Regions from separate parts of the Shewanella sp. GD03713 genome, predicted to be linked through region 2. Evidence: predicted binding sites of a transcription regulator. Region 2 holds the regulator's gene; the other holds the start of a gene.
The links. The regulator FliA, encoded in region 2, starts transcription of late flagellar genes. The targets are predictions, from matches to a motif close to CTAAAGNTNNNNNNNNNNNNGCCGATA.

Region 1: the regulator FliA is predicted to act here: its motif matches at 7,087-7,113, upstream of N5E87_RS17870 (DUF5610 domain-containing protein).

The regions. Positions count from the first base shown of each region.
Region 1 is NZ_JAOCIW010000001.1:4,072,602-4,085,104, reverse strand. It holds gene N5E87_RS17910 (hypothetical protein) at 1-317, shown strand, start outside; gene aroG (3-deoxy-7-phosphoheptulonate synthase AroG) at 625-1,683, shown strand; gene N5E87_RS17900 (hypothetical protein) at 1,734-1,910, opposite strand; gene N5E87_RS17895 (ABC transporter ATP-binding protein/permease) at 2,360-4,156, shown strand; gene N5E87_RS17890 (hypothetical protein) at 4,239-4,496, shown strand; gene N5E87_RS17885 (hypothetical protein) at 4,531-4,737, opposite strand; gene N5E87_RS17880 (FMN-binding glutamate synthase family protein) at 4,882-6,372, opposite strand; gene N5E87_RS17875 (phosphoglycerate mutase family protein) at 6,384-6,977, opposite strand; gene N5E87_RS17870 (DUF5610 domain-containing protein) at 7,148-7,756, shown strand; gene N5E87_RS17865 (ferredoxin--NADP reductase) at 7,871-8,620, shown strand; gene N5E87_RS17860 (glutathione S-transferase N-terminal domain-containing protein) at 8,691-9,287, shown strand; gene N5E87_RS17855 (hypothetical protein) at 9,294-9,716, opposite strand; gene N5E87_RS17850 (Fe(3+) ABC transporter substrate-binding protein) at 9,935-10,942, shown strand; gene N5E87_RS17845 (iron ABC transporter permease) at 11,019-12,503, shown strand, end outside.
Region 2 is NZ_JAOCIW010000001.1:1,496,869-1,509,371, reverse strand. It holds gene N5E87_RS06770 (DUF2802 domain-containing protein) at 1-56, opposite strand, end outside; gene N5E87_RS06765 (chemotaxis protein CheW) at 211-705, opposite strand; gene N5E87_RS06760 (chemotaxis protein CheW) at 713-1,720, opposite strand; gene N5E87_RS06755 (ParA family protein) at 1,704-2,495, opposite strand; gene N5E87_RS06750 (hypothetical protein) at 2,560-3,075, opposite strand; gene N5E87_RS06745 (chemotaxis response regulator protein-glutamate methylesterase) at 3,089-4,213, opposite strand; gene N5E87_RS06740 (chemotaxis protein CheA) at 4,232-6,514, opposite strand; gene N5E87_RS06735 (protein phosphatase CheZ) at 6,530-7,267, opposite strand; gene cheY (chemotaxis response regulator CheY) at 7,281-7,664, opposite strand; gene N5E87_RS06725 (RNA polymerase sigma factor FliA) at 7,712-8,425, opposite strand; gene N5E87_RS06720 (MinD/ParA family protein) at 8,418-9,299, opposite strand; gene flhF (flagellar biosynthesis protein FlhF) at 9,304-10,680, opposite strand; gene flhA (flagellar biosynthesis protein FlhA) at 10,692-12,503, opposite strand, start outside.

The DNA of each region.
Region 1 (12,503 bases), 2.6 Mb from region 2:
AGGGCCGTTTGGAAGAGTGGGCACAGGTCAATAAAGTGCTGGAGTTAGCGCGTATTCGTAATCCTTATTACTACTACGATATGGGTGAGCAGGCCTATGACGAGCACCAATACAGCGAGGCGCTCGCTTGGTATCAAAGGGCAGTGGATAAAGCCGATTATCGCCATGAGTTTTTCTTTGGCCTGTCACGCACCTATTGGGCGCTGGGGGATGAAAAGCGCGCCAAACTCAATATGGAAAAAGCCATGGCTCTAAGCCGCGAAGCCACAGATAAACATCGCTATCAGGCAAAACTGCAGGCCATGCAACAACATTAATCCTTTACTCAACCTCCTTTGTTTGCGTCTGACTAATGGCAAAAGAGGTTTTTTATTTCCGCTTTCACCACCGTTTGCTTCCAACCCCAACACTCGTTTGGCTTTAGTTTGCATATCACATTGAAATATTTGAATTTGTATTTTTTAAAAATATGTTAAAACAATACGTTATATTTGATTTCTTGAAATGGAGACAACTTGGTTGCATTAGCGGCGCAGACTGGATAAATTGAACTCAGTATTGCAGTTGAGATCCCCTATTGCAGCGATAAAAATAGCCTAAACACGAGAGTTGGAGCAGTAAATTATGTATTACCAAAATGATGACGTTCGCATTAATGAAGTCAAAGAGTTACTTCCACCGATTGCGATTCTAGAACGATTTCCTGCTTCCGAAAACGCTGCTGCAACTGTGTTTAACGCCCGTCAAAGTATCCATAACATTCTCGCTCGCCAAGATGATCGTTTGTTAGTCGTCATTGGTCCTTGCTCAATCCATGATCCTAAGGCCGCATTGGAATACGGCCAGCGACTGGTTGCGCTAAGAGAACGTTATCGAGATCAGCTCGAAGTGGTGATGCGTGTTTATTTTGAAAAGCCACGTACCACAGTGGGTTGGAAGGGACTCATCAACGATCCTTATATGGATAACAGCTTCAAACTGAACGATGGTTTGCGTACCGCGCGTAAACTCTTGGTCGATTTGAATGACTCAGGCATGCCTACCGCGGGTGAATTCCTCGATATGATCACCCCGCAGTATGTGGCGGATATGATGTGCTGGGGCGCCATCGGCGCGCGCACCACAGAATCGCAGGTACACCGCGAATTGGCTTCTGGGCTGTCTTGCCCTGTAGGCTTTAAAAATGGTACCGACGGCACTATTAAGGTGGCAATCGATGCTATTGGCGCCGCGAATGCGCCGCACCACTTCTTATCGGTAACCAAATTTGGCCATTCGGCGATTGTGTCGACCAAAGGTAATCCCGATTGCCATATCATTCTGCGTGGCGGCCGTGAGCCTAATTACAGTGCCAGCCATGTGGCGCAGATCAGCGAACAACTGAAAAAGGCCAAGCTGGTCGACAACATAATGATCGATTTCAGCCATGCCAACAGCAGCAAACAATATCAACGCCAAATGGAAGTCGCGAACGATGTGGCCGAACAATTGGCTGCGGGTAATAAGGCGATTTTCGGTGTGATGGTCGAAAGCCACTTAGTGGAAGGGCGTCAGGATCTGATTGAAGGTCAAGCGTTATGCTACGGTCAGAGCATCACAGATGCCTGTATTGGTTGGGACGATACCGAGCGTTTACTCGCAGTGTTAAATCAGAGTGTTATCGAACGTCGTCAGCGGGTTTAATCGGGTTTAAGACCAAAAATAAAGGCGCTATCCCGGCGCCTTTATTTTTATTATTTCTTGCTCATTTCGGCTAAGTATTCGTTAGCTTTGGCCAAGCTACCAAAAGCAGCAATCAGGTTATTTCTGCCTTTGTCCTGAATTTGTGGATTGCCTGATTCGATCATCATCCACACCCAAGTTTGGATCAGTGGTAATGGCGGGTATTGAACTTTAGCTGAATCCAACATAAAGCATCCTTTGATCTTGATTTATTTGAGTTATCTTTAATGTTATCGCAGAACGAGTGCGGAATTTGTTTGTACACACGGATCTGCGGCCAGATGTTTGCAAATCCTGCTGCTTGAAATCTTTAGTCCGAGGGACATTTTGGGTAAAACCGACAAAATAATCAACAGTCGAACCCTTGATGTTCTGGCCTATTTTAACGGTTACTGTTCTGATAAAGCCAAGCTTGTTTCAGAATTTTTTCACCTTAATATTCGCTTTGCGAACTCTCTGAGCGTAAGTCGTTAGCATGACACTTTTATTTCGGTAAGCCAGAGATATTTTGCCAAGCGGGCCGCTTTTTGTCTGTCAGATAAATCTGATTGATTTTATTCAAACTTTCCCTCTTTGCTTTCGCCTTAACGTGCGCCATGCTGCTACAATTGAGCGACTTTGGCAAAGGTTTAGACATATGCGCCCAACACTGTATTTTGAAGGTCCCATCGATAAGCTCAATTGGCACGTAGTTAAGTTGCTCTGGCCTTATTTGCTCGAATACAAGGGCCGGGTGGCATTGGCCATGTCTTGCCTTATCGTCGCTAAGCTTGCCAGCGTGGGTTTACCTTTTATTCTGAAAGACTTAGTCGATACCTTAGATGCCAATAAAACCGCGCAGGCCTTGAGTGTGCCCATCGGTTTAGTTTTAGCCTACGGCGCAGTGCGGCTATTAACAGTGATCACGGGTGAAATCCGCGACACCCTATTTGGCCGTGTCACAGAGCGGGCCATTCGCCGATTGGGCCTCGCGGTGTTCGACCACCTGCATCGACTCGATTTGGATTTTCACCTTGAGCGGCGTACGGGCGGCTTATCGCGAGATATTGAACGCGGTACCAGTGGTGTGAGCTTCTTGATGCGCTTTATGGTGTTTAACATAGTGCCGACCCTGCTAGAAATCGCCATGGTTATTGGTATTTTCTTTTTTAATTATGGCATTGCCTTTGCCGCTATCACCTTCACCTCTGTGATGGCCTACATTTGGTTTTCGGTAGTGGCGACTGAGTGGCGCACCGAATACGTCCGCGATGCGGCCAAGGCCGACTCCCTCTCCAACACCCGCGCTATCGACAGCCTGCTCAACTATGAAACCGTGAAGTATTTTAATAATGAGAAATATGAATCGGATCGTTATGACCAAGCCTTAGACCAATGGGAAGTGGCTAAACGTAAGAATCGTTTATCACTATTTGCCCTCAACGGTGGCCAAGCGCTGATTATCGCGTTGGCGATGACGGCGATGATGGCGTTAGCCGCCTATAAAGTGACCAATAATGAGATGACCTTAGGTGACTTTGTACTGATCAATGCCTTTATGATGCAGCTCTTTATGCCGCTCAACTTTTTGGGATTTGTCTACCGTGAAATCCGCGGAGCTTTAGCCAATATTGAGCGGATGTTCAGTTTGCTCGATAAGCACCCTCGCATAGTGGATAAACCCGATGCCTTAGACTTTGAGCCTAAGCGCGGCGAGCTCAGTTTTGAGCATGTGAGTTTTAGCTACGATGACAGGCCGATACTGCGCAACGTCAGCTTTAAGGTGGCGGCGGGGAAAAAAGTCGCGGTGGTTGGAGATAGCGGCGCAGGTAAATCTACACTCATCAAATTGCTATTCCGTTTTTACGATGTGGAGCAAGGGCGCATTTTGATTGATGGGCAAGATATTCGCCAATTAACCCAAGATGCACTGCGCCGCGCCATTGCGATAGTGCCGCAGGATACAGTGTTATTTAATGATTCCTTAGTGGAGAACATTCGTTATGGCCGTCCCGATGCGACGGATGAAGAAGTGCGCCATGCCATCAAACTTGCACATTTAGAGCATTTTATTGCGTCGCTCTCCCAAGGTTGGGATACCAAAGTGGGTGAGCGGGGCTTAAAGCTCTCGGGTGGGGAGAAGCAACGCGTGGCCATTGCGCGGGCGATTTTAAAAGGCTCTCCAGTGCTAGTGTTTGATGAGGCTACATCCTCCCTCGACAGCCGTTCGGAACAGGCGATTTTGTCAGCACTGCGTGAGGTCGCCAAAGGGCATACCAGTTTAGTGGTGGCGCATCGGTTATCGACCATAGTCGACGCCGACCAGATCGTGGTCTTAAGCCAAGGGGAAATTGTCGAGCAGGGGAATCATCAGTCTTTACTGGCTCAGGATGGTCTCTACGCTAAGTTGTGGCGCATACAAAATGAGCAACAACAGCTTTCGGTAGAAGTGTAACAGCGTTGGGACAATTCAGTTTTTATTCAGGTTCGGCTCTCTATACTCGAATCCAAGCAAATAACGATAAGAGGTGCTTGGCATGGAAAATATGGCATTAAGAGTCAATATTGAAGGCAGAGAAGAGAAAGTAAGCACAGATTGGTTTGCGATTATGGCAACCCTTAAAAAGCGCGGTGTAGATTATGATTCGCTACAACGCATTCACGCAGAGTTAAACGCAGGCCTTAAAGTGACCACAAGACGTTTAACGCTAGCAAAAATGAATCAAGAACTTGAATTGGCAGGGATTATTCGTAGAACTAATGAATATAACGCGGATGTTCGTGGTATGAATTAAGCGATGAGACAAACGAAATAGGGAATATAAGAAATTATATTCCCTTTGGTTTTCCAGCCTTCCAACCTTCACATAACAGATTGAATTTGGTGGTCGATTCGTCAATTTTAGTGAGTCGAATTACTTGGCCTTCACGAAAACACACTAATTCGCCTTCGATCTCAGTCAAGCGATTACAGCTCTTACAGCTTGTGCTGGCAGTTTTACTGTCTGGCATATGGCTTACAAAGCTTGCTTTCACAGTGTTTCCTTAACTTAATATGCAGTTGTTTAATCTCAAGCGTGTATCACGGATCTTACCCCTTTTGTGATACGCGTTCAAATTACCTTTTGCTAAATTAACTTTAGACGAAAGTCGTACGAAATGCATACAGTGTCAAGTTAACTATTGATTGATATGGGAATAGTACTTATCCAGCGAAACCGACAAGCCACTCTCGAGCACAATCCTCACATGGGACGGCTTGAGTTGCCTTGGCTCTGTCACGCCACAGGAGTGGGCGATCAGGGCTAAATCGTGGTGTAGGTTATGATTATAATTTGCGACGCGAGTCGATTTGTCTCTAGGATCAAGACCTTGTTGCAACTTCTTATTGTGAGTCGTGATGCCCGTCGGACAGGTATCCTTGTTGCATTGCAGCGCTTGAATACATCCGAGGGCAAACATGTTGCCACGGGCCGAGGCGATAAAGTCCGCACCCAAGGCCAGTGCCCAAGCAACCCTCGATGGCACTATAAGTTTGCCTGAGGCGATCACTTTAATGCGTTTACGCAGCCCTCGCTGAATTAAGATATTGACTAATATGGGTAAACTCTCTTTAAGGGGCAAGCCCACATAATCCATTAAGGGTTGAGGGGCGGCGCCCGTGCCGCCGTCAGCACTGTCTAAGGTAAAAAAGTCGGGGGCAGAGGCTTCGCCACGGCGCTCAATTTCATCGCAAAAATCTTCGAGCCATTGAACGTCCCCAAGTACAGCTTTAATGCCTGTGGGTTTACCCGTGACCTCACGTACTCTGGCAATCATATCCAGAATATCGCCCACATTTTTAAACTCGATATGACCATTGGGGCTAATGGAATCATGGCCCTGCGGGATACCGCGAATTTTGGCGATCTCCTCGGTGACTTTTATCCCCGGCAAGATACCGCCCTTGCCTGGTTTGGCTCCTTGGCTCATTTTGATTTCAAACATTTTAACTTCGGGGTGGGCGGCGATTTCTTTGAGCTTGTCATCGTCTAAATGGCCGTGCTCATTACGTACACCGTATTTAGCGGTACCAATTTGAAAGACTAAGTCGCAGCCACCTTTTAAATGGTAAGGGCTTAAGCCACCTTCTCCGGTATTTAACCAACATCCCGCCTGCGCTGCGCCGTGGGATAAGGCGGTGACTGCAGGGCGTGACAGGGCACCGAAGCTCATGGCGGAGATATGGCAAATGGCCTTAGTGGTGTAGGGTTCACGGCAATGGGGGCCAATGGTTTGAGGCAGAATTGGCGTAATATCTTCATCTTGAGTAGGAAAGGCGGTATTCATAAACATGATGGCACCCGTGCTGTCTAGTGGGCGTGTCGAGCCAAAGGCAATGGTTCTGTCGACGTTTTTCGCGGCTCGATATACCCAGCTCCGCTCGGCGCGGTTAAAGGGCAATTCTTCCCTGTCCTGTGCGAAAAAGTATTGTCTAAAAAATTCGCCTTGTTTCTCAAATAAATACCTAAAGCGACCTATCACAGGGTAGTTGTGGCGCACGGCCTGTTTGGTTTGTAGCTTGTCGGCGATATACATATACACAATCGCCAGAACGACAAAGCCCGCTAGGATTAAAAACAGCCCTGAGAAGAGATCCAGTCCCCACATAAACCAATTCAATTCTTGCATCTTGTTATCCTCTATTCGTGTCCATAACGGGTGGAGATAAGGCTCGCTGGCTGTCCATCATGGATGGAGAGTAAAAACAGCTGGCTGTAATCATCTTCTGCTATGGTGGGGATTTCTGGGCCGCCAAGAGCTTTGATGATCAGTGGGACGGTATTGGAATGCCCCGCAATTAAGCTGTTACCTTTAACAGCATGTACTTGTGCAACAATTTGCTGGATATGGGCTTCGAGTGGTTTTTCGGCCGCGACCACGGTAATAGGTAAATGCCGCTCCGAAGACATAGGCAACAAGGTTTGCTGGGTTCTTTGATATTGGGTCGCGATCAGTTGCGAAATCTGCGTCCTTTGCAAGGCGCCAATCAGCGCGAGGGCACGTGCATGGCCATCATCTGAAAGGGACGGATCGCCTGCTGGAGCGTCGGCTTTTTCGGAATGCCTCACCAAAATAATCAATCGATTATCGGCAAAAGCTTGATTGATGGGGCTGAGTCCCATGCTAGTAAAGAGCAACAGGCCTAATAGCAGAGTGTGTAATAGCCGAAGTTTATTTAAGCGGATGGTTCGCAAGGAGTGAGTAACCACTGCTAGCCATTGGGGAGTTGCCATGCCGTATATCCTTATCTGATGGGCGCATGCAAGTGCGACGCTGAGGCGAATAGATTCATTATGAGTATCATTGCCTTAGATTGTGATGGTACTGCAATTGAGAAAAATACTAAAGTTGCTCAAATTTTGGTCGATAATAGAGTCATCCCAAATTGAATGGATTTTGCATCATGGAAATCAACAACCCTGCGCAGGTACAGAACGCTTCTTCGTCCCACCGCAAGTATGCCGAAAACGTGCCTGCCAATGCTGAAAAGATGAAAAATGTGGAAGCGCCCGGCAAACAAACTGCGTATCAAACCAGTAAGCAGTTAATGAATCAGGCGATTCTGTCGGCGCAGGAGGAAGTGAGTTTAAAGTCCGGTGATCAATCCATGGCGTTACTTTATCGCGCGGCAATTGAAGCGATAGATAAAGAATTAGCGCCTTCGATGGGGCCAAATTCGACTCAAGCTAACTATGACAATCAGGTCGATTATTCCCCCGAGGCGACGGCTGGTCGGATTGTGAGTTTTGCGACCCAGTTTTTTAGCATTCACCAACAGCAGAATTCGAATATGAGTTTGGACGAGCAGCTCGACAGTTTTATGAGCATTATCGGCGGCGCTATCGACAATGGTTTTAAGGAGGCTCGAGATATTTTGTCCGGCCTTAAAGTGTTGCAAGGGGATATTGCCGATGGCGTCGATAAAACCTATGGCTTAGTACAAGAAGGATTGCAGGCCTTTAGGGATAGCTTCAATAAGAAACCTGATGAGGCGCAAACGGCTAGCGCATAATGCCCAATGTAGTTCCATCCTTCTTGTTTTAAGCCCCTTGCAATAAGGGGTTTTTGTTGTGCAGATAACAGTCTATGCTAGGGATCTATTTAACGTTGTGCTTGAGGACGAGTTATGTGGACTAGGGGACGGGTTATCGAACGTATTGATTGGAGTGATAAATTATTTTCGCTGCGGATAGCGGCCGAACTGGCGCCCTTTATTCCGGGTCAATTTATTAAACTCAGCCAAGTGCAAGATGATAAGCGTGTCGCCAGAGCCTATTCCCTCGTAAATTCCCCCGATAAACCCTATGCCGAAATCTTGGCTGTCGCCGTAGAAGAAGGGCTGTTATCCCCGCAATTACAAAATCTTGCCATAGGCGATGAAATTGAGATCACCCCAACCGCCACAGGCTTTATGACCTTGGATGAGATCCCTAAGGGAGCAGGGCAAGGCCGGCACTTATGGCTGTTAGCCACGGGGACGGCCGTGGGGCCATTCTTATCTATGTTAGATACGCCAGAGCCTTGGCAGCGTTTCGAAAAAGTCGTGCTTATCTATGGTGTCCGCGAAGCTAAAGACTTAGCCTACCTCGATAAAATAAAGGCTTATGCCACGCAATATCCTGATCAGTTTATCCTGTGTTTAACCGTCACCCGTGAAAAGGTCGACGATGCACTGCAATGCCGTATTCCCGATGGTCTCGTCTCGGGCGAAATTGAGCGTAAAGTGGGGTTAACTATCAATGCAGCGGATTCGCAGGTGATGATTTGTGGTAATCCGGGGATGATCAGCGGCGCGCAGGCTGCGCTGCTCGACAAAGGATTAGCTAAAAACCTACGCCGCGCTCCGGGACAAATTACCGTCGAGAAATATTGGTAATCGGTTGAGTGTTAATGATAAATAATTAGTCTTAATCGTTTTAATGTCAGTCATATAGAAGGATTTTTTGATGAAGTTGCTCTGCTCCCTCGCTTCACCCTATGCTCGCTGTGTTCGCACATTAATCCGTTATTTAGGGATTAAGGATATCGAAGAAGTCTTAGTCAATCCGATGGAAAACACCGCCGAGCTGCTCGATGTTAACCCGCTTGGGCAGATCCCTTGCCTCATCACCAACGATGGTGTGCCTATCTTAGATAGCGAAGTGATTATGCGTTATTTAGACGCCGAGTTAGGTGAGCAGCAGATGTTTGGCGGCCAAGTAAATAATTGGGTGTTGCAGTGCCAATATTCGATGATCAAAGGGCTGATCGACAGTGCGGTAAAATTGCGCCAAGAACAAATGCGTGAAGAGGAAGGGGTGAGATCGGCCTTTTGGACATCGCGTTTTGAGCAAGCGCTGCTGCGCGGTTTGATGCAAATGGAACATCAGAGTGTGATTACTCAAGCAACGATTCAGGCACCGCAATTAGCCTTAATCTGCTTATTAGATTATGTGGATTTCAGACATCCAGAACTCGATTGGCGTAAAGTGGCTCCCGCGACCTCGCTCTGGTTTAGTGAGATGCGCGATCTCCCCGCGTTTGTGGAAACTCGTCCAGCATAAAAGACATTAGTGGTCTGTTGAGCGGCGGCCTCTATGGGTCTCACGGCGATTATGTTCACCAAACGCGCCGTAGAGATCCTTAGTTATGCCGTAATCGACTCTACGGTCGTTACCCGTTTGGCGTCTATCATCATAGTGTTGATAGCGGCACTGACAATTGGCCATAGTGCATTCTTCCATTGGGAGTTCAGGGGCTTCCTTTGAAAGGAAACGTTTTCCTTTGAGCTCATCTACCTGCTCACAACAACTGCCGTCATTTTCGATGCTGACGCAATGGAAGCGCCTTTCTTGCCCTGCAAGCCGTTGATTTTTCTTTTTCGCGTTATCCATGAGTTTGACAAAATGCTTGCGCTTTTTAGGCCCCCGTTTGAGCACCATAAACGCGAGTAGCGCTATCACGACGACAAGCAGCAGTAACGCGCCTAACATAACGCCTCCTCATGTATTTTAAGCGAATTAAGGTTCAGTTTAGTTTGGTTTGAGATAATCTCCAGTTTTAAGTTTAATTTCATTAAAAACAAAAAGTTAATCAATCTATTGCCCTAGTTCATTTGATCTATTACTCTTGCGCAACTGATAACTATTATCATTAATAGTCTTGAGAATTGACTCACGCTTGCTGTCATCATTTTGAGGAGAAATCGCTAATGAAATGGGTAACTTGTGCCGCTTTACTTGGGTTAATGTCGGTTGCGCAGTCTGCACATGCGGATGAAAAATTAACGGTTTATTCCTATCGCCAAGCGTTTTTGGTTGAGCCTATTCTGAAGCGCTTCACCGATGAAACCGGCATTGCTGTGAATGTGGTATTTGCGAAAGACGGTATTGCCGAGCGGATCGCCCGTGAAGGACGCTTATCCCCTGCGGATTTAGTGTTAACTTCGGATTTCTCTCGCTTGGTCGAATTAGTCGACAAAGACCTGACTTCTCCCGTGAAAAGTGAGCAGCTCAATAGCAATATTCCCGCGCAATACCGCGATCCCGATGGACAATGGTATGCCTTAACGATGCGTGTGCGTAATCTCTATACGGCAAAAGATCGCCTCGGCCCACAAGCCATCAGCTACGAAGAGCTGGCCGATCCTAAGTACAAAGGCAAGATCTGTACGCGCAGTGGTAAGCATCCTTACAATATCGCCTTAGTCGCGTCGATGATCGCCCACCACGGTGAGGCCGATACTAAGACTTGGTTGCAAGGCGTGAAAACCAACTTAGCACGTAAGCCTCAAGGTAACGATAGGGCGCAGGTGAAGGCGGTTAAAGAAGGCTTGTGTGATATCGCTATCGGCAATAGCTACTACTACGGCAATATGCTGCAAGATCCTGAGCAAAAGAGCTGGACAGAGGCTGTGGCGATTAACTTCCCGAATCAAGCCGATCGCGGTGCCCATGTGAACGTTTCTGGTATGGTACTGACTCGCCATGCGCCGAATAAAGACAATGCCATCAAGTTGATGGAGTTCTTGTCTGCGGATGTGGCACAAAAAGCCTATGCCGAAGTGAATATGGAATATCCTGTCAAAGCCGATGTCGCGCCTTCAACCTTGGTTGCCTCGTGGGGCGAGTTTAAATCCGACCAATTACCGATTTTCAAGCTGGCGGAATACCACCAAGCGGCGGTGAAATTGTTAGATGAAGTTCAGTTCGATCTCTAGTTGAGCGGTTATAGCGACTAGAAATAGTAAAAGTGAAAGTGCGCCTTAAATGGCGCACTTAGGTTAAAGGATCCACATGATTTTAGGATTAGCCAGAAGCTGGTCGCTTACTGGTTATGCCATAGCCGCGCTACTGGTGTTACCCCTCTTTGCGTTAATTCTTCAGGCGGCGCAGCCCGATGAGGCCGTCTTTGGTCATCTGTTCTCCACCGTACTACCCACCTATATCTCCAACAGCCTATGGTTGATCCTGTGGGTGAGTATTGGCTCACTCTTGCTGGCATTGCCCTGCGCTTGGTTGATGGCGCGTTGTGAGTTTGTCGCTAGGCGTTATCTGCAATGGGCTTTATTGCTGCCCTTGGCCATGCCAGCCTACATAGTCGCCTACGTGTATACCGATTTACTCGATTACGCAGGTCCTGTGCAAACCTGGCTTCGCTCAGTGTTTGGTTGGAGTTCGCCGCAGGATTACTTTTTCCCCGATATCCGTACCTTAGGCGGCGCGGCGTGTGTGTTGTCGCTGGTGCTCTTTCCCTATATTTATCTGTTGGCGCGCACCGCGTTTATGGAGCAATCCTTAAGCTTGGCCCACGCATCGAGGATTATGGGCTGCTCGCCGTGGCAGAGTTTTTGGCGTTTATCCTTACCTATGGCAAGGCCCGCTTTGGCCGTGGGCGTGGCCTTAGTGGCGATGGAGACGGCGGCTGATTTTGCCACGGTTAACTACTTTGCCGTACCCACCCTGACCACGGCCGTGTACGACACTTGGCTGGGTTATGGCAATTTGACGGCGGCGGCTAAGCTCTCGGCCATTATCCTCTTGGTCGTGTTTAGCTTGATTGGGGTAGAGCGTTTTGCCCGCCGTAAACTGCAGTTATTCCAAAAGCAGTCCCGTATTCAAGCGAGCGATTTATATCGGCTCTCACCGATGCAAACCCTGCTTGCCCTCGGCTATTGCATCACCTTGCTCGTGCTGGCCTTTGTACTGCCAAGCGGGATTTTACTCTCCTATGCCATCGATTATTTTGAGCAGAGCTGGGATCCGATTTTCTGGCAATTGAGTGTGAATAGCTTGAGCCTTGCGCTTATTACTAGCCTAGTGTGCTGCGCGATTGCATTGATATTGATGTTCATCCGCCGCGTGAGCCCAAGGTCGAGCGATGCGCTGCCATCACGCTTGGCCTCGACTGGCTATGCCTTGCCTGGCACTGTGCTGGCGATTGGCGTGCTGGTGCCGTTAACCCTGCTCGATTTTGCGATCAATGATGTAGCCGATTGGTTGGGGATGACAGGCCCAGGGCTGTTGCTTACGGGCAGTACGGTCGCACTGGTTTTTGCCTTTTGTGTGCGCTTTGTGGCTATCGCCATCGGCAGTGTCGAGACTAGCTATAAACGTATTTCGCCGTCACTGGACATGGTGAGCCTGACCCTGGGGCAGAGCCCAAGACGACTATTGCAAAGAGTGCATCTGCCGCTGCTCACTAAGGGCTTATTTGCTGGGGCGCTACTGGTGTTTATCGAAAGCATGAAAGAATTACCGGCGGCATTGTTGCTGCGGCCC
Region 2 (12,503 bases):
AACCCTAAACACGCAATCACATAAACTAAGGCTGCGATTAAAAATTCATCGCCCATTAATCATCCTTACGCATCACAATAAACTGAAATCAACAATACAACGGGTTCACCAAACGGCAATCATAATGGTTAAACAATGGCGAAATAAACCGTTTGCATTTTGAAAAGCAAGGACGACAGATTAACTAATCTGTCGTCTGATCATGGAAGCTTAGAGCTGATTTAACTCAGCCCATTCTTCATCGGATAATAACTTGTCTAAATCGACGAGGATCAGTAGCTCGTTATCGCGATTGCTCACGCCTTGGATAAATTTGGCGCTTTCTTCAGTGCCGACATTCGGGGCATTATCAATTTCAGAGCGGCGCAGATAAACTACTTCGGCCACACTATCCACCAAAATACCGATTACTTGTTTCTCAGCTTCGATAATCACGATACGAGTCGAATCATCCACTTCCGCCGATTGCAGACCAAAACGTGATCGTGTATCGATAACAGTCACCACATTGCCGCGCAGGTTAATGATCCCTAATACGTAATGGGGGGCGCCAGGCACAGGAGCAATCTCGGTGTAACGTAACACCTCTTGCACCTGCATCACATTGATACCATAAGTTTCGTTGTCTAACTTAAAGGTAACCCATTGCAATACTGCATCATCTTTACTTGCAGCCACGGCCGCGACATTTCTTGTATCTTTCATGTTTACCTCAACCAATGGAGTCCTGACAGCCTAAACCCGCATCAAGCATTTCAACTAAGGCTTGTACGTGCAAAATGCCACACATTTGTTCTTTCACTACACCAGCTAACCAAGGACGTTTCCCGGCTTTGCTGCGCCAGTTTACTTGCGATTTATTAATTTTTACTGCATTAACGAGAGACTCACAAGCTAATCCCCAATTACTGCCTTCTAATAATACAAGATATTGATAATTTACCGATTGCGCCAGTTTATCCGTGTATTTTTCTGGCATCACCCATGCACAGGTATCAACCAGATTTAACTGCTCTTCCCTATGGGTTTGCACCCCTAAAAACCAAGAAGGGCGACCGATAATATGATTAATCCGCTCAACCTTAACGATCCCACCCAGACTCACTAAAGGCACAGCTAAGGTTAACCCTGCCACTTTAAAGAATAGTACTTGAAACTCATCATCGAGTACTTCTTGCAGGTCTTTTGTGATACTTGGAGGGGCAAACCCCACCTGAGTCTCGGGTGTTGTCTCAATGATTATCTCGTCATCTACGACAGTGGATGGCTGCTCAATGGTGACGCTAGCGTCGCATTCGGGTAGCGAAGAGATACTCTCTTGGATCTCCTCAGGCACCTTATCCATCTCGGGCGCGACTTCGCTCAACACTTCCGCAGGCTTATCCTCAATCACCACCGTTTTTAATACCGGCGCGAGGAGTTTCTCCAAAGCCTGCTTATTAACTAACGGCGCTGGCTCATCAAGATGAGGCATATTACTGACAGACTTTGCCTTCTGCGGCTGCACTTCAGCAGCAATGGTCACACTCGCGTGCACTTTAGCCTGACTGTGCTCGGCTAAAATGGCGTCATCGAGTAATTGTGCTTCATTTTTTTTGCCAACCAGTGGTGCCACAACCTCATGTTGAGGCGCACTCGGGGAATCCACAGCTTTGCAGTCTTCTTCATGCAGCAATAATTCAAAAAAATCAAAAACAGTTTCATCAACCGATTTTGACATGGCCAAACTCCCCAGCTAAAAGAAAATCTAATAATCGCTCGTAAGCTTTTACGCCACGACTGCCGCTTGCATAATGGGAAGCGGGTAAATGTGCCAAACTGGCGTCTCTAAATTTAGTATCTACTGGGATCACATCTCGCCAAAGGCTGTCGCCATATTGTTCACTCAGCACCTGCAAGGCAGCAGGTGATGCCTTGGTACGTTTATCGTACATAGTGGGTACAACAGTATAGCTATAACGGGTTTTCTTTGACCGCCCCATGATTTCCATGGTTTTGACCATGCGCTCGAGCCCTTTTATGGCCAAAAACTCGGTTTGCACTGGGATCACTATGTGTTGACTGGCCGCCAGCGCGTTCACCATTAATACCCCTAACACGGGTGGACAGTCGATTATCGCCACATCGTATTCATCGGCAACCAGAGCCAATAAATTACGCAGCACTAACCCCATGCCCTCTTGATGTCCTAGGGCTCTGTCTAGCGTGGCTAACGCCATCGTAGCGGGCAGTAAATCTAAACCATCGACTAAGGTGGGCACTATGTGGGATTTCACTAAGTCTGTCGTCAGACTCTTATGCGCCACAAACACGTCAAATAGCGAACCAGGAACCTCTTCAGAGTCAATGCCAAGATAATAACCAAGCGATGCATGGGGATCGGTATCAATCATCAGTACACGTTTACCCCGTTTAGTGAGCGCACCCGCTAAACTGGCTACTGAAGTGGTTTTTCCAACCCCACCTTTTTGATTCGCAATGGTCCAGACTTTCAAAGAACTGACCTCTTTAATGTTGATTCTCGGCTATTTATCATGCCCGTTTGAGCAACGACAAGCACTACTCGCCTTCCCTTGTGGTCACTCTTATGCCGCCGTTAGGCAAACTAATGACTTTGACCCCATCGGCATTTTCTGAAATCACCACGGGAACATTACTCGACTGAGGTTGTGCTTCCGTAGCAGCAGCCGATGAAGCTTCTGTACGCAGAGACTCAGGCACGGGATCGACAGCAGTTTGCTGCTGCGACGGTTTATCCTCTACCGGTTTCTCAAGCGTCGGCGGAATTTTTGCATCGGATGCCGAGAACGCCTCAGGGCCCAGCGTCACCGCCTTTTGCTCTCCCGGTGAAGCCAACTTTAACATTGCTTTGGTTTGATCCGGATGGGAAGCGAGCCAAGACGCAATCGCCTGTGCCTGTTCATCCGGCACCATGAGCAAAATCTGTGTCGACTCCAATCGCTTTACATCATCGCGTAATGCAGTGATTTTTCGATGATAGTCGAGACTTAACGCGCCGAGGCACAATATAGCGATCGCCATTAACACTATGATAAGCACAATATTTGTGCTTATCGGTGTTTTCGACTTAGCCACGCGCAGACTCTTTTAAAATCGACTCCGCCATGTTATCCAGAGAAATTGACTGAGTGGCGATACCCGCACTGGCCACCGCCTGCGGCATACCATAAACCACGCAGCTGGCCTCATCCTGAGCCCAAATAGTCGCGCCCACCGATTTCAGCATACGCGCACCTTCGCGGCCGTCAGCTCCCATGCCCGTCAGCACGACCGCCAGCACATCCCCGCCATAGGCTTTAGATGCTGAGGCAAAGGTAATGTCGACGCAGGGTTTGTAATTCATCTCAGCGCTACCCGCCAAGACTTTAACACGGCCAGTAACACCAGCGCGCTCAACCATCATTTGCATTCCACCTGGCGCAAGATAAGCGCAACCTGGACGCAATACATCACCATTAGCCGCTTCTTTCACTTCGATCTTACACAAACCGTTTAAACGGTTCGCAAAAGCGGGGGTGAAAGCCGCAGGCATATGCTGGATAAGCAAAATAGGATGAGGATAATTTGCTGGGAACTGAGTCAAAATCTTCTGCAAGGCGACAGGCCCGCCAGTCGATGTGCCAATCAGCAATAATTTATATTGCTTACCACTTGGACGAATCGAGGTTGCAGGTGAAGAACGCACAGGCGCTGGCGCAGGTTGCGCATGGGTAGCAGCGCCGCCTAATACGGTACTCGCACTCTGGCGAGGTGGCGGCGTAGGCGCCGTTGGACGCACCGTCGGGCGGAAAATCCGGCGACGACCTAAGGCTTTAACCCTTTGCTGCAATAATAGAATTGCTTCGTCTTTATTGGTCGCAATATCTTCAAAGCGCTTAGGTAAGAAATCGAGCGCCCCCGCATCGAGGGCATCTAGCGTGGCTTTGGCGCCATCGTGGGTCAATGAAGAAAACATCAAAATTGGTGTTGGACATTTCGCCATGATCTCACGCACGGCCGTAATACCGTCCATGACAGGCATTTCAATATCCATTGTAATGACTTGAGGATTTAGCTCGGCAGCCATCTTCACCGCTTCGGCCCCGTTAGAGGCCGTCGCGATCACTTCCAGTTCAGGATCTTGATTGACTATTTCACTAACACGTCGTCTAAAAAAACTTGAGTCATCAACGACTAATACTTTAATGGCCATTCCATTCCTTATTGGAAACTAACTTTTATTTTTCGCATAATGCTTTAATAACCCTGGGACATCCAAGATGAGGGCGATGCCACCGTCGGATGTGATTGTCGCCCCCGCCATACCTGGCGTGCCATGCAACAATGCACCCAAGGGTTTAATCACCACTTCTTCTTGTCCAATTAAAGCATCAACAACAAAACCAATTTGCATCATTCCCAGCTGTACAATCACCACATGGCCATGTTTCTTGTCACCATGTTTAAAGTTGGTTCTATTGCGATGTAACCACTGCTCCAGATAGAAAAGCGGTACGGCCTTGTTGCGGACAATCACAGTAAGTTGTCCATCGACAATATTGGTCTTGGTGAGATCGAGATGGAAAATCTCATTCACACTGGATAAAGGCAACGCAAACACCTGCTTGGCAACGTCCACCATTAAGGTAGGCATAATCGCCAAGGTCAGCGGCACTTTAATCTCAAGTACGGTGCCCTTGCCTTTCATCGAGTCGATATGCACGGTTCCGTTAAGTTGGGTAATACGGGTTTTCACCACGTCCATCCCAACACCACGGCCGGAAATATCTGAAATCTCCACTTTCGTCGAGAAGCCAGGCGCAAAAATCAGGTTATAAGCTTCGCTGTCGGTCATCCGCGCCGCGGTATCCTCATCGAGTACCCCACGCTTGATGGCAATTTGCTTCAACTTTTCAGGATCCATACCCGCGCCATCGTCTTCAATTTTCAGCAGGATATGATCACCCTCTTGGCTTGCAGACAGAGTGATGGTGCCTGTTCTAGGTTTGCCGCTGGCCTCACGATCATTAGGCATCTCAATGCCATGATCTACTGAGTTACGCACTAAGTGCACTAACGGATCGGCAAGCGCCTCGACTAAGTTTTTATCGAGGTCCGTCTCTTCGCCCACGAGGACTAAATCAATTTCTTTATTCAGAGTACGAGCTAAATCGCGTACAACCCGAGGGAAGCGACCAAAGACTTTCTTGATGGGTTGCATACGCGTTTTCATCACCGCGCCCTGCAAATCCGCTGTCACCAAGTCTAAATTCGCTAGCGCCTTAGACATTTCTTCGTCATCACGACTAATACCTAAGCTCAATAAGCGGTTACGCACTAACACTAACTCGCCGACCATGTTCATGATTTGGTCGAGCCGGGCGGTATCGACGCGAACAGTTGTCTCGCCCTGAGGTACGTTAGCAGACGCTGCTGCCGCTGCTTTAGCAGGGGCTTTTTCAGCAACCGCCACATCAGTTTTGGCTTTTACCGCAGGAGGTGTTGCTGGTGTAGCAACACTGGCTTTGGGAGCGGCAGGAGTTGAAGGCGCTGCGGCACTTGGAGGCGCTTTAGCGGGCTCGGTTTTAGCTGGAGCAGATTCGGCTTTCGCAGTCACTTTTGCAGGTGCACCGCCTTTACCGTGTAACTCATCGAGGAGACGCTCGAACTCATCTTCAGTGATTTCGTCCGAATCAACAGCTGGAGCGGCAGGCTTTGGTGCAGCGACAACTGCTTCAACTTTTGGCTTGGCAGGCTCTTCCACTTTACCTTTAAACTTGCCAGAACCGTGCAGCTCATCGAGCAGCGCTTCAAACTCGTCATCGGTGATATCATCGCTTGCGCTTGCAGATGTCGCTTGAGGCTTATTTTGCACAGCAGGGGCAGCATCGGCTTGTGGAGCAGAAACTCCGGGACCTTTTCCGGCGCCGTGCAACGCATCGAGTAATGCTTCAAACTCCGCTTCATCGATTTCATCGATACTGGAATCTGAAAGCTCTGATTTCTCAATCGGCATTTCTTCAACGGCGGCAACTTCAACCACTGTTTCTATGACAGGTTCGGGCTCAGGTTCTGGCAATGGTTCAACTTCGGCACTACTTTGACCTGACTCGGAAGGAAGCGGCTCACCGGAGCTGAGCATTTTCAATTTAGCCAATAATGCAGGATCTGCTGGGTCTTGTTGCTCGCCTTGTTGGGTTTGAGCAAACATAGTGTTAATCGCATCGACAGCCTGAAGAATGATGTCCATTAACTCTGCGGAGACACTGCGCTTGCCAGTGCGTAATAAATCGAAGGTGTTTTCTGCTTCGTGACAGACATCCACCATGGGAGTGAGACTAAGGAAACCCGCACCGCCCTTTACAGTATGAAACCCCCTGAAAATGGCATTTAGCAAGTTAGTATCATCAGGATTGTTTTCAAGCGCGACCAGCTGCTCTTGCAGCAACTCAAGAATTTCGCCCGCTTCAATTAAAAAGTCCTGGAGTATCTCTTCATCTACATCAAAGGCCATCAAATTGACTCCCAGTTAGAAACCCAGACTCGACAGCAGATCATCGACTTCATCTTGACCGGTAACGACGTCTTGACGAAGCTCGGCATTCATTATCGGTCCTTCAGCTTCAATATTATTTTTCTGAGTAATCTGACTCTCAATCACGGGTTGCTCACCAAATACTGTCAGCATAGACACCAGATTACTTTCAACTTCCATCACTAGATCGATCACCCGCCGGATCATTTGTCCAGTCAGGTCCTGAAAATCCTGCGCCATCAAAATCTGGTTGAGCAATTCGCGTAAGCGATTGGAATCCAATTCGCTACGTGACATCAAATGCTGCACATTGTGGCAAAGCGCTTTAAAATCGCTCAGAGCGATTTCACGGCGCATCAATTTGTCCCAAGAAGGCATCACTTGTTGAATATTCGCCGTTAATGCATTCGCGAGCGGCAAGCACTCTTCTACCGCATCCATGGTTTTATTCGCTGCTTGCTCGGTCATGTCAATGACATAACTTAGCCGTTCCTTAGCATCGGGAATTTCGGTATTCGCAAGTTCAACCAAACGATTATCAACTTGGAAATCCATTAATGCGCTGTGAAGTTGCCTTGTAAGTTTACCAACTTCATCAAAGAGCTCCCGTTGAAGTGGAGCCGCGAGTTCCCTAAATAAATCATCTGCTTGAGCTTGTTCATTTGCGCTTAATAGTTCAACTAAACGCTGAGCCTTCTCGAGCGTAATGAGCCCTGATGTTTGTGACTTCATAGCTCATCCCTGCTTAAGCGAGTCGTTCGAATATTTTATCTAACTTCTCTTTAAGTGTTGCTGCGGTAAAAGGTTTAACCACATAGCCGTTAACACCGGCTTGTGCGGCAGCAATAATTTGTTCACGTTTTGCTTCAGCGGTAACCATTAATACGGGTAAATGCTTAAGGGAATCGTCAGCCCGAATAGCCTTCAGCAAATCAATACCCTGCATACCTGGCATGTTCCAGTCTGTCACGACAAAATCAAAGTCGCCCTTTTGTAACATAGGCAGCGCAGTTGAGCCGTCGTCTGCTTCTTGGGTATTGTTAAAGCCCAAGTCTCGCAACAAGTTCTTGATGATACGTCTCATTGTCGAAAAGTCATCAACGATGAGAATCTTCATATTCTTGTCCAAGGTTTCCTCCGGTGAGCCGACATTCTGTGCTCAATAAATAATTATACTTATGTCCAATGCTTGAGTTTGCCTTTGAGCCGCAACATTGCCTGACTTAATATCTGGCTAACTCGCGATTCACTTACCTCAAGAATGGCGCCAATTTCTTTTAAATTCAATGCTTCATCGTAGTATAACGATAGCACTAGCGCATCTCTTTCGGGCAATAATTTTATCGCCTCAACTAGTGCTGAATGAAACTGGGTTTCTGCTAACGCTTCATATGTACCATCACTGACATTATCGCTCGAAGTGAGTATATCCTGCGATACGCCTAAGTCTTCTATCCCTATGATTTTACCAACAGAAACATCGTTAAGAATATGATGGTACTCATCGAGCGTCATATCAAGTTTTTCTGCAATTTCTGTGTCGCGTGCATCACGACCCAAAACTTGCTCCAACTCATCAATGGCTTGAGCAACTCGACGATTATTTCGATGAACAGAGCGGGGAACCCAGTCGCCACGACGGATCTCATCCAACATGGCGCCACGGATCCGTATGCCGGCGAAGGTTTCAAACTTTGCACCTTTGCCACCATCAAACTTGGATGATGCTTCTAATAACCCCATCATCCCCGCTTGAAGCAAGTCATCGAGCTGCACTGAGGCAGGTAATCTGGCGAGCAAGTGATGTGCAATTCTTTTAACCAACGGTGCATACTGTTCAACGATTGACGTTTTACTGTCTAAACAAGTATACGCTGCGGCTTTATTCACTCGTTTTTTCCTCTTGAAAATCTGGTCGCTGAACTAAACGCTCAACGAAAAACTCCAAATGCCCACCAGGTTGCTGTGGTACTGGCCAGCTCATGATTTTATTCGCTAGGCCATGGTACGCAATCGCAGCTGGAGACTTAGGATAAGCCTCAACCACTAACTTTTGTTTACGCACTGATTTGCGAAGGTTTTCATCAAACGGAATGGTCGCAACCAGTTCGAGTGCCACGTCCAAGAATCTGTCGGTCACTTTACTGAGTTTAGCAAACAATTCCATACCTTCGCGCAAACTGCGCACCATATTAGCAACAATTTTAAAGCGGAAAACGCCGTGTTCACGGCTGAGAATTTTGATTAACGCATAGGCGTCAGTGATAGAGGTTGGCTCGTCACAAACAACCACCAACACATCCTGTGACGCGCGAGAGAAACTGAGTACCATGTCAGAAATCCCCGCGGCAGTATCCACGATGAGGATATCAAACTGGGTGCGCATCTCACTGAAAGCACGAATTAAGCCCGCATGTTGCGCAGGGCTCAACTCTACCATGCCTTGAGTTCCTGAGGTCGCAGGGACAATGCCAATGCCCTTAGGTCCGCGGACGATAATATCATCCAGCTCAGCATCGCCAGAGAGTACATGGGACAGGTTACGTTCAGCACGGATCCCTAACATGACATCGACGTTTGCTAAGCCTAGGTCGGCATCAAGCACTAAGACACGCTTGCCCTTTTCGGCTAATGCTACTGCGGTATTGATAGACACGCTGGTTTTACCCACGCCACCTTTACCACCCGTAACCGCGATTACTTTCACTTTTTCGTTATAGGGTTGATTCATCATACGTAAACCACTTGCTTGATCCAGGGTCATAACTCTACTCAAATGCACAGGTCATATTATCTGACCACGCTGTGTCTGGTAACGATTGTTGTTCAGTGTTTTCTAAGGCCGCTAACGCCTGCTCTGCGAGCAGCAAAGTATCGGCAACTTTCATATCTTCGGGCACTCGCTGCCCATCCGTAACATAACTTAATGGCAACCCACTTTGGATCAACACACTTAATGCACCCGCTAACGACACGGACTCATCGAGTTTGGTGAGTACAACACCAGATAATGGAATGCGTTTAAAGTGATTTACAGCATCCTGTAGCACACGGCGCTGTCCTGTGGCAGACAGTACCAGATAACTGCGGATAGGTATTCTGCTATTTGCAGTTAAATTATCAAGTTGCTGGTAAAGCCGCATATCTCGTTGGCCCATTCCTGCGGTATCTATCAATACTAGCTTGCGATTTCTGAACTGATACAGTATTTGCTCTAGCTCAGCAAGATCATGGGCTTGCTTAACGGGGCATCCCATAATTTTGCCATAGGTGGCCAATTGCTCATAGGCGCCAATACGATAATGATCGGTAGTGATCAAGGCGACTTGATCCGCGCCATGATGGGCGGCGAAACGAGCCGCTAATTTGGCTAAGGAAGTGGTTTTGCCTACACCCGTTGGGCCAACCAGCGCTACAACACCCCCTTGCTTAACTATATCATCGCCTTGATTATCAAGCATATTAGCTAGACTTTGTGGCAAGGCACGAACTAATTCTGCTGGGGTATAGTGTTGACTAAGCGCCGCTAACTTGTTCGCGACCGCAGGCGAAAACTCCGCTTCCAGTAATTTTGACTCCAGCATCGCACCAACAGGGTCGATACGCTTTTTGTGTTCAGTCATCAGCGCAGACACTTGATGAGTAAGCAAATTGCGTAAGGATGCTAACTCATCACGCATCGCTTCGATATCCGCATTTTGCTTCTGTGAAACCTGTGGCTTCTTATCGAAAGCATGGCCCATATCTCGGCGCTCAGCTTTTGGCGCGGCGGGAGCTTGTAGACCTTGTGCCCACGCAGGCAGTTCGGCGTCTTGTTGTTGATGGGTGAGCTGTTGGTTTAAACGGCTTTGTTGCTTCTCTAGCAATGCTTGGAGAGAGTCTGCTGGCGCCGAGGGTTTTAACTTAGTTTCAGCGCGAATCGGCGCTTTAGCACCGAGCGACACTAAGTCATCACTCACATCCATAAAAGTCGGTGCAGCGGCAGGCGCCTTCGCTTTGGGCTCGTCATAGTCAACGGCGGCCACAATCTCAATGCCGCCATTTACCTTTTTATTCGACATAATCACGGCATCGGAGCCGAGCGTGTCCTTCACTTGGGCCAGTGCAGCACGCATGTCTTTGGCAAAAAAACGTTTAATCTTCACTTATGCGTCCTCTACTGGCCGACGGCAGACACTATGCGTATTTGCTTTTCATCGGGGATTTCTTGGTAAGAAATCACTCTGAGATTAGGAATAGTATATTTAACAAAGCGAGACAGTGTCGCACGTAACATACCTGACGTTAGCAAAATAGCGGGCTGACCAACCATTTCTTGCTTTTGAGCGGCATCCGCTAAGGATTGCTGCATACGCTCTGCAAGACCAGGCTCGATATTTGGGCCATCGCCACCGGTTGCTTGCATTGACTGATGCAACATCTGTTCCAACTCTGGCGCCAAAGTTATGACAGGTATTTCAAGTTCAGGACCCGAGATCTCTTGAACTATCATGCGCTTCAATGCGATACGCACTGCCGCCGTTAACACTTCAGTATCGTTACTCTTAGTGCCGTATTCTAACAAAGTTTGCACTATGGTACGCAAGTCTCTGACAGAAACTCCTTCATTTAATAGGTTTTGCATCACTTTTACGACATTTCCGAGCGGCATCACATCAGGAATAAAGCCATCCACCAGCTTAGGCGAATGCTTGGCAAGCATATCCATCAGTTGTTGCACTTCTTCGTAGCCTAAGAGTTTCGCCGCGTTATTCGTCAATATTTGGCTGATATGGGTAGCCACCACTGTCGCGGCATCCACCACGGTATAACCTAAGGTTTGTGCATGTTCACGCAGCTCAGGGGCAATCCACACGGCTTCGAGACCAAAGGCTGGATCACGCGTTTCGATACCATCGAGCTTGCCATAAACTTGGCCTGGGTTGATGGCGAGTTCGCAGTCATGGCGAATATCCGCCTCTCCAACCACCACGCCCATTAACGAGATGCGGTAGGCATTAGGTGATAAATCGAGGTTGTCACGAATATGAACCGCAGGTACCAAGAAGCCCAGTTCTTGAGAAAGCTTTTTACGTACCCCTTTGATCCGGCTCAGTAATTCCCCACCTTGTCCCTTATCGACTAATGGGATCAAACGATAACCCACTTCCAGACCGATAGTGTCAACATGGTGTACATCGTCCCAGCTAAGTTCTTTAGGTTCTCTTTCGGCTCTTTCCGTTGGGCCCGTTTTGACTTGCTCAAGAGCTTTAGCACGTTTGGCTTCATTACGTTTGAAGATAAAGTAAGCCGCACCAGCTGTGATCACGGCAAAGCTTAAAAACGCCATATGTGGCATGCCAGGCACAATACCCATGACAAAGAGTACGCCAGCAGCAATACTGAGCGACTTGTGACTGTCAAACATCTGACTAATTAACATCTGGCCCATATCGCCAGATTCATTTTGACGGGTCACCATCAACGCCGCAGCGATTGACAGTAATAGACCAGGAATTTGTGCGACGAGACCGTCACCAATGGTTAACAGTGTATAAATTTCAACAGCTTGGGAGAATGTCAAACCGTGCTGCACAATCCCGATAATAAACCCACCGAGAATGTTGATAACTAAGATCATGATACCGGCAATCGCATCGCCCTTCACAAACTTAGATGCACCGTCCATTGCGCCATAGAAGTCGGCTTCGCGGGTCACCTCGGCGCGTCTGGTTCTGGCTTGATCCTGATTAATAATACCTGCGTTCAAATCGGCATCGATGGCCATTTGCTTACCGGGCATCGCATCTAAGGTGAAGCGAGCACTCACCTCGGCAATACGGCCAGCACCTTTAGTCACAACAGCAAAGTTAATAATAATCAAGATGATAAATACAACTAGACCCACTGCATAGTTACCGCCAATGACCACGGAGCCGAAGGCCTCAATCACCTTACCGGCGGCGTCACCACCATTGTGACCTTCGAG